Regions from separate parts of the Enterobacter sp. N5-15 genome, predicted to be linked through region 2. Evidence: predicted binding sites of a transcription regulator. Region 2 holds the regulator's gene; each other region holds the start of a gene.
What was found. Region 2 encodes CRP, which controls carbon source genes, mostly activating them, when cyclic AMP is high. Its sites were predicted from a motif close to ATGTGANNNNNNTCACAT; they were not measured.
Positions count from the first base shown of each region.

Region 1: a site for CRP is predicted at 4,422-4,439, ahead of deoC (deoxyribose-phosphate aldolase). Genes of this name have one in related genera too.
Region 3: a site for CRP is predicted at 3,302-3,319, ahead of garD (galactarate dehydratase). Genes of this name have one in related genera too.

Region 1 covers NZ_CM170150.1:673,898-679,314, reverse strand. Annotated here, with positions in the region: gene deoD (purine-nucleoside phosphorylase) at 1-713, opposite strand, end outside; gene deoB (phosphopentomutase) at 803-2,026, opposite strand; gene deoA (thymidine phosphorylase) at 2,080-3,402, opposite strand; gene deoC (deoxyribose-phosphate aldolase) at 3,512-4,291, opposite strand; gene AC2TE5_RS03205 (YjjI family glycine radical enzyme) at 4,554-5,417, shown strand, end outside.
Region 2 covers NZ_CM170150.1:4,446,340-4,451,756, reverse strand. Annotated here, with positions in the region: gene AC2TE5_RS21150 (putative adenosine monophosphate-protein transferase Fic) at 1-95, shown strand, start outside; gene pabA (aminodeoxychorismate synthase component 2) at 126-689, shown strand; gene argD (bifunctional acetylornithine/succinyldiaminopimelate transaminase) at 776-1,996, shown strand; gene AC2TE5_RS21135 (YccS/YhfK family putative transporter) at 1,993-4,080, opposite strand; gene crp (cAMP-activated global transcriptional regulator CRP) at 4,138-4,770, opposite strand; gene AC2TE5_RS21125 (OsmC family protein) at 5,082-5,417, shown strand, end outside.
Region 3 covers NZ_CM170150.1:4,238,664-4,244,080, forward strand. Annotated here, with positions in the region: gene AC2TE5_RS20005 (PAAR domain-containing protein) at 1-698, opposite strand, end outside; RNA gene rnpB (RNase P RNA component class A) at 898-1,274, opposite strand; gene garR (2-hydroxy-3-oxopropionate reductase) at 1,375-2,265, opposite strand; gene garL (2-dehydro-3-deoxyglucarate aldolase) at 2,287-3,057, opposite strand; gene garD (galactarate dehydratase) at 3,432-5,003, shown strand; gene AC2TE5_RS20030 (DeoR family transcriptional regulator) at 5,050-5,417, opposite strand, start outside.

The DNA.
Region 1 (5,417 bases), 1.1 Mb from region 2:
TCGCCCAGCAGAACGGATTCCAGCGCGATTTTGATCATGTCGTTGAAGGTAGTCTGACGCTCGGCAGCAGTGGTCTGCTCGTGGGTACGGATGTGGTCAGACACGGTGCAGATGGTCAGCGCTTTCGCACCGAACTCAGCCGCGACGCCGTAGATACCCGCCGCTTCCATTTCCACGCCCAGAATGCCGTATTTTTCCATCACGTCGAACATCTCGCCGCCGTCCGGTGCATAGAACAGGTCAGCAGAGAAGATGTTACCCACGCGCGCTTCAACGCCCAGCGCTTTTGCCGCGTCAACCGCGTCACGCACCATGCCGAAGTCAGCAATCGCCGCGAAGTCATGGTCTTTGAAACGCATGCGGTTCACTTTGGAATCGGTGCAGGCACCCATACCGATAACGATGTCGCGCAGCTTAACGTCCATACGCACCGCGCCGCAGGAGCCAACGCGGATGATTTTCTTCACGCCGAAGTCGGTGATCAGCTCTTTGGTGTAGATGGAGCAGGATGGGATACCCATGCCGTGGCCCATCACAGAGATTTTGCGGCCTTTGTAGGTACCGGTGAAGCCCAGCATGCCGCGAACGTTGTTCACTTCACGCACGTCTTCCAGGAAGGTTTCAGCAATGTGCTTCGCGCGCAGCGGGTCGCCCGGCATCAATACGACGTCAGCGAAATCACCCATTTCTGCATTAATGTGAGGAGTTGCCATCTTCAGTTCCTTTTACATTGTTTATTCTTTTCACCCTCTCCCTGTGGGAGAGGGCCGGGGTGAGGGCATCAGACCGCACCCAACTTGATTCAGAACATGGCCTTGCCATATTCCATGTCAGACGTACCAAAGTATTTCGCGATGGTCTGGCCGATGTCCGCGAAGGTTTCACGGTGACCGAGCGAGCCCGGCTTCACTTTCGGGCCGTACACCAGCACCGGAATGTGCTCACGGGTATGGTCGGTACCGGTCCAGCTTGGGTCGCAGCCGTGGTCCGCGGTCAGGATCAGAATGTCATCTTCACCCACCAGCTCCATCAGCTCCGGCAGACGGCGGTCGAACAGTTCCAGACCGGCGGCGTAACCCGCGATATCACGACGGTGGCCCCAGGAGGAGTCGAAGTCTACGAAGTTGGTGAAGACAATGGTCTTGTCGCCCGCTTCTTTCATCTCTTTGATGGTGGCATCGAACAGCGCATCCAGACCGGTGGCTTTCACTTTTTTAGTGATGCCGCAGTTGGCGTAGATATCCGCGATTTTACCCACGGAAACCACGTGGCCGTCTTTCTCTTCAACCAGCTTCTGCAGCACGGTTGGCGCCGGTGGCTCAACGGCCAGGTCGTGACGGTTACCGGTACGCTGGAAGTTACCCGCTTTGTCGCCCACAAACGGACGCGCGATCACGCGGCCAATGTTGTAGCCGCCTTCGGTCAGCTCTTCACGGGCGATTTCGCACAGCTCGTAGAGTTTATCCAGGCCGTAGGTCTCTTCGTGACAGGCAATCTGGAACACGGAGTCAGCGGAGGTGTAGAAAATCGGCTTGCCGGTTTTCATGTGCTCTTCGCCGAGCTCATCCAGAATTACGGTACCGGAAGAGTGGCAGTTGCCGAGGTAGCCCGGCAGATTGGCGCGCTTCACCAGCTTATCGAGCAGCTCCTGCGGGAAGCTGTTCTCGTGATCGGAGAAATAACCCCAGTCGAACAGCACCGGCACACCGGCGATTTCCCAGTGGCCAGACGGGGTGTCTTTACCGGAGGAGAGCTCGTGAGCCCAGCCGTAGGCACCCACGACTTCCGCGTTGCCGTCCATACCGGCTGCGATTTTACCGGTAGAGCCTTCATGCGCTTTCACCAGACCAAGGCGGGTCAGGTTGGGTAGAGTCAGAGGGCCTTTACGACCGTTGTCCGCTTCGCCTTTCGCACAGGCTTCCGCGATGTGACCCATGGTATCGGAACCCACGTCACCAAAACGTTCTGCATCTTCGGTTGCGCCGATGCCGAATGAGTCCAGCACCATAATAAATGCACGTTTCATAATTGTTCTCCGTACGTAGTGCTTCAAAAAATAGCGATCAGATCAGTATACAGTTATTCAGTGATGCGGCGATAGACAGTCGGTGTGGTTTCCGGTGCTTTATCGTCAAGCGTAATGGCTGCCTTCACCGCTTTAGCCGCTTCCTGCCAGCTGGCTTCGTCTTTGGCGTGGATCACCGCCAGCGGACGTTGACCGTCAACGCTGTCGCCCAGACGGGCCATATCGGTAAAGCCGACACTGTAATCAATGGTGTCCGATGCCTGACGGCGGCCGCCGCCCATCGAGACCACCGCCATGCCGAGGGCACGGGTGTCCATTGCGGAAACGAAGCCTTCGCTATCGGCATACACCGCTTTGCTGAGCGTCGCGGTTGGCAGGTATTTCGCATAGTTTTCGACGAAATCGGTCGGGCCTTTCTGCGCCGCAACCATGCGGCCAAAGATCTCCGCCGCTTTGCCGTTATCCAGCACCGCCTGCAGTTTCGCGCGCGCTTCCGCATCGTCTCTGGCCAGCTTGCCGGAGATTAACATCTCAACGCACAGCGCCATGGTGACGTCGAACAGACGCGGGTTACGGTATTCGCCGGTGAGGAACTGTACCGCCTCACGCACTTCGACCGCGTTACCGGCGCTGGAGGCCAGCACCTGGTTCATGTCGGTGAGCAGCGCGGTGGTGTGCACGCCCGCGCCGTTGGAGACGCCAACGATCGCTTCGGCAAGCGCAGCAGAAAGTTCATAGGTCGGCATAAACGCGCCGCTGCCCACTTTCACGTCCATCACCAGCGCGTCCAGCCCTTCAGCCAGTTTCTTCGCCAGGATAGAGGCGGTGATCAGCGGGATGGAGTCAACGGTCGCGGTGATATCGCGGGTCGCGTAGAAACGCTTGTCTGCCGGAGCAAGAGAGCTGGTCTGGCCGATAATCGCCACACCAACGTCTTTAATAATGTCGCGGAAGCGGTTGTCATCCGGGAAGATATCGAAGCCCGGAATGGCTTCCAGTTTGTCGAGCGTACCGCCGGTGTGGCCCAGGCCGCGTCCGGAGATCATCGGGATGTAACCGCCGCAGGCTGCCACCATTGGGCCGAGCATCAGAGACGTCACGTCGCCCACGCCGCCGGTGGAGTGTTTGTCCACAATCGGGCCGTTAAGGTTAAGGCTTTTCCAGTCCAGAACGGTTCCTGAATCTCGCATCGCCATGGTCAGCGACACGCGCTCAGGCATCGACATATCGTGGAAGAAAATGGTCATCGCCAGAGCCGCAATCTGCCCTTCTGAGACGGTGTTATCACGAATGCCGTTGATAAAGAAGCGGATCTCTTCGTCGCTTAATGCATGACCATCACGTTTTTTACGAATAATTTCTTGTGCGAGAAACACGGTAACCTCCATGCGGAATCGGGGGAGTTGTGGCGGGTGGCGCTACGCTTACCCGCCCTACGATCCTGTAGGCCGGATAAGCGAAGCGTCATCCGGCATTGTCTGGCAATCAGTAGCTGCTTGCGCTCTTGCCGTCGCCGTGACCCAGCGCTTTCAGCAGGCTGGCCAGCAGGCTGGACGCGCCGAAGCGGTAGTGGCGGGAATCAGCCCAGTCGGCGCCAAACAGCTCGTCGGCAATCGCCAGGAACTGCTGCGCGTCTTCGGCAGTACGCACGCCGCCCGCAGGTTTGAAACCAACGGTTTTGGACACGCCCATGTCGCGGATCACTTCCATCATGATGCGCGCGCTTTCTGGAGTCGCATTCACCGGCACTTTACCGGTAGAGGTTTTAATGAAATCCGCACCGGCTTTGATGGAAATTTCAGACGCTTTACGAATCAGCGCCTCTTCTTTCAGCTCGCCGGTTTCGATGATTACTTTCAGCAGCACGTTTGCCGCCGCACACGCGTCTTTACAGGCTTTCACCAGGTCAAAACCAACCTGCTCGTTGCCGGCGATCAGCGCGCGGTACGGGAACACCACGTCAACTTCGTCTGCGCCGTAGGCAATCGCCGCGCGGGTTTCTGCCAGCGCAATCTCGATATCATCGTTGCCATGCGGGAAGTTAGTTACGGTTGCAATGCGCACGTCCGGCGTGCCCTGCTCTTTCAGAGTCTTACGGGCAATCGGGATAAAGCGCGGGTAGATACAGATGGCTGCGGTGTTACCCACCGGCGTTTTCGCCTGATGGCACAGGGCGATGACTTTTTCATTGGTGTCGTCATCGTTCAGGGTGGTCAGGTCCATCAGTTTCAACGCGCGCAGGCTGCTTGCAGTTAAATCGGTCATAACATTCTCCAACGGCAGTGCCGTATAAATTTTACCTTGCGGGTCTGTGAGTATTCTAACATTCACCCGCATCCACACTTCGACATTCATCACAGTTAATGAAAACTGCGTACAAATTTGCATTACTGTAATGAGATCTTCTTCAAACTTTAGCGCGTAAATTGTCGACTAAAGCAGCGATACCCCCTGTCGGATCAAAAGCCCCGACAGGCTGGCTTCCTACAATCCGTTCATCATCCGCAGAACACTCAAGGAAGCGAATATGCCCCACTCCAGCCCCGACGCCCTGCAACAACGTTGCCAGCACATTGTGACAAGCCCGGTGTTAACCCCGGAACAAAAACGTCATTTTCTGGCGCTGGAAGCGGAAAACAACCTGTCTTATCCGGCGCTTCCTGAGGCCGCGAGAGCCGCGCTGGACGAGGGGGTTATCTGCGACATGTTCGAAGGCCACGCGCCTTACAAACCCCGTTACGTTCTGCCGGATTACGCAAAATTTCTGGCTAACGGTTCAGAATGGCTGGAGCTGGAAGGGGCAAAAGATCTCGACGACGCCCTCTCGCTGTTAACCATCCTCTACCATCATGTTCCGTCCGTCACATCGATGCCGGTCTATCTCGGTCAGCTTGATGCGATATTAACTCCATATGTTAGAATTCTAACACAAGAAGCGATCGATAGCCGAATAAAACGTTTCTGGCGCTATCTCGACCGTACGCTGCCGGATGCGTTTATGCACGCCAATATCGGCCCGGCGGATACGCCCGTCACACGTGCCATTCTGCGTGCCGACGCAGAGCTGAAGCAGGTCGCGCCGAACCTGACCTTTATCTACGATCCCGATATCACCCCGGACGACCTGCTGCTTGAGGTGGCAAAAAACATATGCGAATGCAGCAAACCGCACATTTCTAATGGCCCGATGAATGATAAAATTTTCACAAAAGGCCGTTACGGCGTGGTGAGTTGTTACAACTCTCTGCCGCTTGCAGGCGGTGGCAGCACCCTGGTGCGCCTTAACCTCAAAGCCATTGCTGAACGCAGCACATCCATTGAAGACTTCTTCACCCGCGCGCTCCCGCACTACTGCCAGCAGCAAATTGCCATCATCGATGCGCGCTGCGAT
Region 2 (5,417 bases):
GGGTGGCGGCTAACCGAAGTGGCGCAACGGGAGATTTAACCGCGTTAAACGCTATCTTTGCCAAAGTAGTGAGCGAAGCGCGGGAATTTGAGTAGAATAGGGCGGCATTTTTTTCGGGAGCCGCCATGATTCTGCTGATTGATAACTACGATTCCTTCACCTGGAACCTTTACCAGTATTTTTGTGAACTGGGTGCAGAGGTGGTTGTCCGCCGCAACGACGAGATCGATCTCGACGATATCGACACGCTGGCTCCGCAGAAAATCGTGATTTCTCCGGGGCCGTGTACGCCGTCGGAGTCGGGTATTTCTCTGGATGTGATCCAGCACTATGCCGGCAAGCTGCCGATCCTGGGCGTCTGCCTGGGCCATCAGGCGATTGCCCAGGCGTTTGGTGCCACCATCGTGCGCGCCGCCAAAGTGATGCATGGTAAAACCTCTCCGGTCACCCACACCGGCACCGGGGTATTTACAGGGCTCAATAACCCGTTAACCGTGACGCGCTACCATTCTCTGGTCATTGACCCATCGACGCTGCCCGCCTGCTTTGAGGTGACCGCCTGGAGCGATACCCAGGAGATTATGGGGATTCGTCACCGCGAATGGGACCTCGAAGGCGTGCAGTTCCACCCGGAAAGCATCCTCAGCGAACAGGGCCACGCGCTGCTGGCAAATTTCCTCAATCGCTGAATATCTGTTGCCTTGTTGTGATTTTTTATGCATATTTTGTGATTATATTTTCACAATCACTGTGACATAAAATGGATGGTCATGACATGGCAACTGAACAACCAGCAATTACCCGCGCGACATTTGATGAAGTGATCCTGCCGATTTATGCACCGGCTGAATTTATCCCGGTGAAGGGAAAGGGCAGCCGCGTCTGGGATCAGCAGGGTAAAGAGTATGTGGATTTCGCGGGCGGTATTGCGGTCACGGCGCTGGGTCATTGCCATCCCGCGCTGGTGGAGGCGCTGAAAACCCAGGGCGAAACCCTGTGGCACACCAGCAACGTGTTCACCAACGAACCGGCGCTGCGCCTGGGACGTAAGATAATCGATGCCACCTTCGCCGAGCGCGTGCTGTTTATGAACTCCGGCACCGAGGCTAACGAAACCGCTTTTAAGCTGGCGCGCTACTACGCCACCACGCGCCACAGCCCGTACAAAACCAAAATCATCGCCTTCCACAATGCCTTCCACGGACGCTCCTTCTTTACCGTCTCCGTTGGCGGCCAGCCGAAGTATTCCGACGGGTTTGGCCCGAAGCCGGCCGACATCGTCCACGTGCCGTTTAACGATCTGCATGCGGTGAAAGCGGTGATGGACGACCATACCTGCGCGGTGGTGGTCGAGCCAATCCAGGGTGAAGGCGGCGTGACCGCGGCAACCCCGGAATTCCTGCAAGGGCTGCGCGCGCTGTGCGACGAACATCAGGCGCTGCTGGTCTTTGATGAAGTGCAGTGCGGGATGGGGCGTACCGGCGATCTGTTCGCGTATATGCACTACGGCGTGACGCCGGATATTCTGACCAGCGCTAAAGCGCTCGGCGGTGGTTTCCCGGTGAGTGCGGTACTGACGACGCAGGAGATCGCCTCCGCGTTCCACGTCGGCTCTCACGGCTCTACCTACGGCGGTAACCCGCTGGCGAGCGCCGTGGCGGGCGCCGCATTCGACATTATCAACACGCCGGAGGTGTTGAACGCCGTGAGCGCGAAGCGCGAGCTGTTCGTAAAACACCTGCAAAAGATTGATGAGCAGTACGACGTGTTCAGCGAAATCCGCGGGATGGGGCTGTTGATTGGCGCCGAGCTGAAGCCGCAGTACAAGGGCCGCGCGCGTGATTTCCTGCACGCCGCCGCGCACGAAGGGGTGATGGTGCTCAATGCCGGGCCGGACGTGATGCGCTTTGCGCCGTCGCTGGTGGTGGAAGACAGGGATATTGAGGACGGGTTAACCCGCTTTGCCGCGGCGGTCGCGAAGATCGTAAAAGGCTAATACGGCGTCCGCTTTAACACGCGCGTTAACCAAACGCCATGATGCGGACGCTGACGCCATGCCACCGATGAAATGGTGTGCATGGTGTTCAGATGCCCGAGAACGCGCTGCAAATGCTGCTCCAGCGTGCTCATTGGCCCGTGGGTCAACGTCTCCGGCGCTTCCAGAATGTTCGAATCTCCCGACTCACCCGGCGAGTCATACTCCAGACGCTGCTGACAGCGCTGCAGCGCAATTTCACACGACTGCAAATAGCGCTGCGCCAGATCCGGCGTCAGCATCGTGTGCTCGCGCGCCAGCGTGGTCATGGCGTTAATGTGCTCGACGATAAACTGGCTGTGCGTCACCCAGAGCTTCATGTCTGCAAGATAGTGCGAGTTAAAGCCCGGCTCCTGCATCGCCTGGTTGAGTGAGTTAAACAGGGCGTTGTGCGCCTGGTTGACCTTCATTCGCTGATAGGCCAGCGGGGAGGGCTGCGGGTCGTCGCTCAGGATCAGGCGAATGGCCTGCTGGTCGGCTTCCAGGGCATCGTGGGCGTTCTGGCGCAGCAGTCCGCTTTGCCACTGCGGCCACAGCCAGACCATGCCGCCAAAGGCAATCAGACAGCCGATCAGGGTATCAATCAGCCTGGCGACAATAAACTGTTCGCCATTGAGCGTGAGCAGCTGCAGGGTATATACCGCCGTCACCGTAAAGCCCACCATCGCCCAGCCGTAGTTTTTGCGGATAATCAGGTAGCTCACCAGCGTAACCGCCAGCATGCCTGCCAGGGTATAGCCTTCCGGCACGTGGAAGTGCAGCGTCACGCCCGCAATGATCAGCCCGGCCATCGTTCCGCCAGCCCGATGCAGAATACGCACCCGCGTGGCACCGTAGCCGTTCTGGGTGACAAAGAGCACGGTCATTAAGATCCAGTAGGGTTTCGGCAGGTGCAGCGCCATGCCCATCAGGCTGGCGGTACTGAGCATAACGCTAATCCTTGCGGCGTTGCGCAGGGCGGACGATTTAAGAGAAAGATAGCTTTTGAGGGCGGGCAATAGCGGAAGCCGTTTCTGCTTATCCGCCATCAGGTCGCGGGGATAAAGCGGGCGCTGCGTGCGCAACACGCGGGCGATGCGGCTGAAGTGCCAGGCGGCAAACTGGCCGACGGGGTTATCCGGATGCTGACGGGCGATTTTCTCCAGCGCGCCCAGCTGCTTATCCATGTTAAAGCGCGTCGGGTAGCGGTGGTAGAGAATATCGTCGGCCAGCACCCGCAGGCGTGCGGACACGGTTTGCGCGTTCCAGCGGATCACCGCTTCGGCGTGGCTGCGCTCGACCAGCTTTTGCACCTCCTGCGGGTGGTGCAGGCTAACGGAGATATGCTCCTGCAGATCCAATCCGACCTGGAAGGTGCGCAGCAGCCGTTTGTACTCGTGGTTCTTGTTGGCGGCGAGCATATGCAGCTGCTGATAGCACTGGCTAATCAGATCCACCACCTTCTGCTGGCGCGTCAGCAGCGGCGGTAAGGACTTTTCCGGATCGGTATGCTGGGTGAGCAGGGTGTATTTGGCTTCGCAGTAATCCGCAAGCTGCACATAGAGCAGGCTCAGGGATTCACGCAGCGGCTGTTCGCGCCACAGCCAGAACCAGAACCAGTTAAACAGCCCGTACCACAATGTCCCCAGGGCGTAGATCAGCAGCGGCTCCCACACCGGCATATTCCCGGCGAGGCTCAGCGTGAAAATGGCCGCAATCAGCGAGGCGGGAAGCAGGCGGGCGTGCAGCGAACTGATTTCCGCCGTGACGCCGAGGGTCATCGCCAGCACGGTCAGGATCAGCGGCAGCGGGATATCACGAGCCAGTAACAGCTGTACGGCGAGGCTACAGCCCGCAAACAGGCAGCCGCCGATAATCAGGCGTTTGAAAAAGCGCTTATGCGGCGTGTCCAGACCGGCAATGTTGCAGCAGGCGGGCACGAGGGAAAACAGCAGGCCTTGCTGAAGATGTCCGAGGATCAGACCTATGGCCACAGGAAGACACAACACCAGCGTTTGTCGCAGTGCGTAGTTAACTTCCGGGTGATAGATCAGCCTGCGCCACATGGGGAGTAGAGACAAAAACGGCGTGACACCTTGCGATGGCACGCCGTTTAAGCGGAATTAACGCGTTCCGTAGACCACGATGGTTTTACCGTGGGCGGAGATCAGGTTTTGATCTTCCAGCATTTTCAGGATACGGCCCACTGTTTCACGGGAGCAACCGACGATCTGACCAATTTCCTGACGGGTAATTTTAATTTGCATGCCGTCCGGGTGGGTCATAGCGTCTGGCTGTTTCGCCAGGTTCAGCAGGGTTTGTGCGATACGGCCGGTAACGTCCAGGAAGGCGAGGTTACCCACTTTTTCTGACGTGACCTGCAGACGGCGCGCCATCTGGGAAGAAAGACGCATCAGGATGTCAGGGTTAACCTGAATCAGCTGACGGAACTTCTTGTAAGAAATTTCAGCCACTTCACATGCTGTCTTTGCACGAACCCAGGCGCTACGTTCCTGGCCCTCTTCAAACAGGCCCAGTTCACCGATGAAATCGCCCTGGTTCAGATAAGAAAGGATCATCTCTTTCCCTTCTTCATCTTTGATCAGCACTGCCACCGAGCCTTTAACGATGTAATACAACGTTTCCGCTTTTTCACCCTGGTGAATCAGCGTGCTCTTTGATGGGTACTTATGAATGTGGCAATGAGACAAGAACCATTCGAGAGTCGGGTCTGTTTGCGGTTTGCCAAGCACCATGCGCTGTTATCCTCTGTTATAAGCTGTCACCAGAGTCATCAGATGCATCCGGACTCTGGGGTTGCAATCGAATTCTTACCCATACCCTGGGAAGTCGGCTACCGTAACGTTTCGCAGCCAGTAAAGTTTGATGTCCTCTGCATACATGTGTAACGTCAATGTATTACTGTAGCATCCAGAGTGTTTTAGCATAGCTTTCGCCGCGTGTCTCCTGGTGTCTCGCTTCAGCATGATGCAGGTCGCCTTCCATTGCGAGAAATGTAACGCACGCGTAATCTGTCACCAAAAATGCAACGTTGGAGTTTAAGAATATGCAAGCGCGCGTGAAATGGGTTGAAGGTTTAACGTTCCTGGGCGAGTCCGCGTCAGGACACCAGATTTTGATGGACGGTAACTCCGGCGATAAAGCGCCAAGCCCAATGGAAATGGTGCTGATGGCGGCAGGTGGATGCAGCGCAATTGACGTGGTGTCGATTCTGCAAAAAGGTCGTCATGACGTCACGGATTGTGAAGTCAAACTCACGTCAGAACGTCGCGAAGAGGCGCCACGCCTGTTCACCCATATTAACCTGCACTTTGTGGTCACCGGTAAAGAGCTGAAAGACGCGGCGGTCTCGCGTGCGGTGGACCTGTCTGCGGAGAAGTAC
Region 3 (5,417 bases), 210 kb from region 2:
GCAGCGAACATCTCAATGGTGTCTTTGTACTTGTAGAGAAAGTTGGCTTGCTGAATGGAGAGAGGAGCTAACGCTGCATCAACTCGCGCTTTCGCGGTCTGCATATGTGCAATTTGTTCGCTGTCCTGCTTATCAGGGTCAACCACCAGCATAATAGAACCGGCTTTATATCTTTCATCCCGGCCGTTCAGCGCGGCAAAGAGTTCTTTTACACCTGCAGGTGGGCTCTCTGTGAACAACAGACGTTGCCAGGCTTCCGTAGTGCCACCATAGGGGATAATGGCAAAACCTGCGTCTATTCCTGTTTTCTTTTTCGCGGTCTGGGCGTGCTGTTCTGGTTCCGGCTCTGAACGAAGTTTTGGCATCAGTGCGACTGGGGACGCTGCCGCTACATTTGAACGTCTTGACGAAGATACATTTTCTTTTTCATAACAGTCCGGAATGGAAGGAATGAACTTCGCCTTGCACGGGCAGGAGCTGATACTATCCAATGTTCCGGCTAACTGCTGCGTTTTGTCCAAAAATCCCTCTGTGCCCCCGATAATTTTGTAGGAAACACCTGGATTTTTTCCACAAGAAACAAAATCGCCTTCGCGCGCAGCGTTAGCACCGTACCAATCTATTACCGGGGTTCCGGTTAAGATTTTGCCACCACAGGTAGTTTGGTCTCCAACCCGCAGATAATAACCTGTTGCCATAAGTCCCTCTACTTGTTATGGAAATAACAATGCTGGACAGTTTACAAGCAATAATCTCTCAAACAAGAAACATCAGACTTAAGTAAAACTTAATCAGGTATTACTCAATAGGTATACGTAATGGAGGGCAGGAAAAAAGACAACCGCTGATGCATCCCATTTTTTACACCTGAGACACATCAACGATCGTTTTAGAAGAAGTTGAAGCTGACCGATAAGCCGGGTTCTGTCGTGGACAGTCATTCATCTAGGCCAGCAATCGCTCACTGGCTCAAGCAGCCTACCCGGGTTCAGTACGGGCCGTACCTTGTGAACCCCTATTTGGCCTTGCTCCGGGTGGAGTTTACCGTGCCACGGACTGTTACCAGCCGCGCGGTGCGCTCTTACCGCACCCTTTCACCCTTACCTGATCCCGCTTGCGCGGGCCATCGGCGGTTTGCTCTCTGTTGCACTGGTCGTGGGTTTCCCCCCCAGGCGTTACCTGGCACCCTGCCCTATGGAGCCCGGACTTTCCTCCCCTCCGCCCGTCTCCCCCGAAAGGGACGACGACGAAGCGGCGACTGTCTGGTCAGCTTCGGCGCGCAGTATAGAGGGTTTGCGCGCCGCTGTCACCCTAAGGTGTGGGCAAGGCGTGATTAACGCGCCACTGTCACCCTAAGGTGTGGGCAAGGCGTGATTAACGCGCCACTTCCACCTTCGCCAGTTTTTCGTAGTAGCATGCAATCGCGCTGTGATCGGCCGTGCCCAGGCCATCGGCACGCAGCGCCTGCATCATCTCCATGACCGCCGCGGTCAGCGGCAGCTGTGCGCCCACGCCGTGTGACGTATCCAGCGCGTTCGCCAGATCTTTGATATGCAGGTCGATGCGGAAACCGGGTTTGAAATTACGATCCATGACCATCGGCGCTTTGGCATCCAGCACGGTACTGCCCGCCAGACCACCGCGAATGGCCTGATAGACCAGATCCGGATTGACGCCCGCTTTGGTTGCCAGCGTCAGCGCTTCGGACATGGCGGCAATGTTCAGCGCCACAATAACCTGATTTGCCAGCTTGGTCACGTTACCCGCCCCGATGTCCCCGGTATGCACCACGGAGCCCGCCATGGCTTTCATCAGGTCGTAAAATCTATCGAATACAGCTTTATCGCCGCCGACCATCACCGACAGCGTGCCGTCGATCGCTTTCGGCTCACCGCCGCTGACCGGCGCATCTAGCATATCGACGCCCTTCGCTTTTAACGCCTCGCTGATTTCACGGCTTGCGAGCGGCGCAATAGAGCTCATATCAATCAGTACCAGGCCCGGCTTCGCACCGTCGATAATGCCGTTTTCACCCAGCGCGACCTCTTTAACATGCGGGGAGTTTGGCAGCATGGTGATGATGACATCGCACTGCTCGGCAATGGCTCTGGCGGTGGTGGCCGTTTCTGCGCCAGCCGCCATTACCTCAGCCACGGCCTGCGAATTATGATCGGATACCACCAGTGAGTAACCCGCTTTGATGAGGTTCTTACTCATTGGTTTACCCATGATCCCCAGGCCAATAAAACCCACTTTCAGCGTCATAATCTGTTTCCTCAATGATGGTTATTTTTTAAAAGTGTCCGCTAATTTCTGCGTAGCCGAGCGGAATACGCCGAGGTCGCTGCCGACGGCAACAAACGTGGCTCCCCACTCCAGATAGCGACGGGCATCAGCCTCAACCGGCGCCAGAATGCCGCACGGTTTGCCGTGTACTTTAGCGCGGGCAAAGATGTGCTGGATCGCGCGCTGCACGTCAGGGTGGCTGGCGTTACCCAGATGGCCAAAGGCGGCAGCCAGATCGCTTGGGCCGACGAAGATACCGTCCACACCGTTTGTGGCTGCAATCGCGTCGACGTTATCAACGCCCTGCTGGCTCTCGATCTGAACCAGAATGGTGATGTTGTTATTAGACTGCGCGAAGTAGTCCGGCACGGTGCCAAACATATTGGCGCGATGCGAAACGGAAACGCCGCGGATCCCTTCTGGCGGATAGCGCGTTGAGGCTACGGCCAGCGCCGCTTGTTCTTCCGTCTCCACAAACGGGATCAGGAAATTGTAGAAACCAATATCCAGCAGACGCTTGATAATCACCGGCTCATTGGTGGGTACACGCACTACCGGGGCGCTGTGGCTGCCTTTCAGCGCCATCAGCTGCGGAATAAACGTGCTGATATCGTTCGGCGCATGTTCGCCGTCCAGCACCAGCCAGTCGAAACCGGCCAGGCCCAGCACTTCGGTACTGATTGGGTTTGCCAGCGCGGACCAGCAGCCAATTTGAATCTGGTGCGCCGCGAGGGCCGCTTTAAATTTATTCGGGAAGATATCGTTACTCATCGTATTTACCTTTTTTATTCCGCAGCCTTTTTCAGTATCATTTTATTTATTCAGACACCGCGCCAGCATTATATTTATTATTCTGACGTATTTTGGCGTTATAAAATCGTCATTCAGTATAAGACGCAATCCACGACCACACATTGTTGTAACGCTCAAGCATTGCGATACATTTTGATAAAAATTTTTGCATATGCACAAAGCACTGGGCGCTAATGCACAGAATCAGGGATTACCGGTTCGGGAGCGATCGCGATCACATTTTCATGCCCCCTATGCTGACATGCTTTAATTCTGAAAGCCGCGTATTTATTTCTACCATTAGAAAATTGGCTGGAATTATTATCAGACACTTTGCTGGAGAATACTGAACAATGGCCGACATTGAAATTCGACAGGCATCGCCGACGGCGTTTTATATAAAAGTACACGACACCGATAATGTGGCGATTATTGTCAACGATAATGGCTTAAAAGCGGGCACCCGCTTCCCGGACGGGCTGGAATTGATTGAGCATATTCCGCAGGGGCATAAGGTGGCGCTGGTGGATATCCCTGATAATAGCGAAATCGTACGTTACGGTGAAGTCATCGGCTATGCCGTTCGCTCTATACCACAGGGTAGCTGGGTTGAGGAGTCTCTGGTGGCGCTGCCTGAAGCGCCGCCGCTGAACACGCTTCCGCTGGCGACCCGCGTGCCGGAACCGCTTCCTCCGCTGGAGGGCTATACCTTCGAAGGCTACCGCAACGCGGACGGCAGCGTCGGCACCAAGAACCTGCTCGGCATTACCACCAGCGTACACTGCGTGGCGGGCGTCGTGGATTATGTGGTGAAAATCATCGAACGCGATCTGCTGCCGAAATACCCGAACGTCGACGGCGTGGTAGGCCTGAACCACCTCTACGGCTGCGGCGTGGCGATTAACGCACCCGCTGCCGTGGTGCCTATCCGTACCATTCACAATATCGCACTGAATCCGAACTTTGGCGGCGAGGTGATGGTCATCGGTCTGGGGTGTGAAAAATTGCAGCCCGAGCGCCTGCTGCAGGGCACTGAAGATGTCAAAGCCATTCCGGTAGACGAGGCCAGCATCGTGCGCCTGCAGGACGAACGCCACGTTGGGTTCCGCTCAATGGTCGACGATATTCTGCAGGTGGCAGAGCGTCATCTCGACAAACTCAACCGGCGCCAGCGCCAAACGTGCCCGGCCTCGGAACTGGTAGTGGGCACCCAGTGCGGCGGCAGCGATGCCTTCTCCGGCGTGACGGCCAACCCGGCGGTGGGCTATGCATCCGATCTGTTCGTGCGCTGCGGCGCCACGGTGATGTTCTCCGAGGTGACCGAAGTGCGTGACGCCATCCATCTGCTGACGCCACGCGCCGTGAATGAAGAGGTGGGCAAGCGCCTGCTCGAGGAAATGGCCTGGTACGATAGCTATCTCGATATGGGCAAAACCGACCGCAGCGCCAACCCGTCTCCGGGCAACAAAAAAGGCGGCCTGGCAAACGTGGTGGAAAAAGCCCTCGGGTCGATTGCCAAATCCGGCCAGAGCGCGATTGTGGAAGTGCTCTCTCCGGGCCAGCGCCCGACGAAACGCGGCCTGATTTACGCGGCAACGCCTGCCAGCGACTTCGTCTGCGGCACGCAGCAGGTGGCGTCCGGCATTACGGTGCAGGTCTTTACCACCGGGCGCGGCACGCCGTACGGCCTGATGGCGGTGCCGGTAATCAAGATGGCGACCCGCACCGAGCTGGCAAACCGCTGGTATGACTTGATGGACATCAACGCGGGCACCATCGCCACCGGAGAAGAGAGTATTGAGGACGTGGGCTGGAAACTGTTCCACTTCATTCTGGATGTCGCCAGCGGACGGAAGAAAACGTTCTCCGACCAGTGGGGGCTGCATAATCAGCTGGCGGTGTTTAACCCGGCACCGGTGACGTGACTTCCCCTTACCCTGCCCTCTCCCCATAGGGGAGAGGGTAAAAACCTTAAACCAACACCACATCAATCCCGCTTTTCCGCAGCCCGTCCAGGCTCTCCGCCGGAATGCCTTCATCGACAATAATCATATCAATCCTTTGCGTATCAATGATTTTATGCAGGCTTGAGCGGTTAAATTTGCTGGAGTCAGTGACAACGATAATGCGCTCCGCCACCTCGCACATTTTGCGGTTCAGACGGGCTTCATCCTCGTTGTGCGTGCTCACGCCGCGATCGAGATCGATGGCGTCAACGCCCAGGAACAGCAGGTCAAAATGGTAATTCTGTAGCGACTGTTCTGCCTGGTCACCGTAGAAAGATTGCGACTGACGGCGCAGATGCCCGCCGGTCATCAGCAATTCCACCCCTTCCGCTT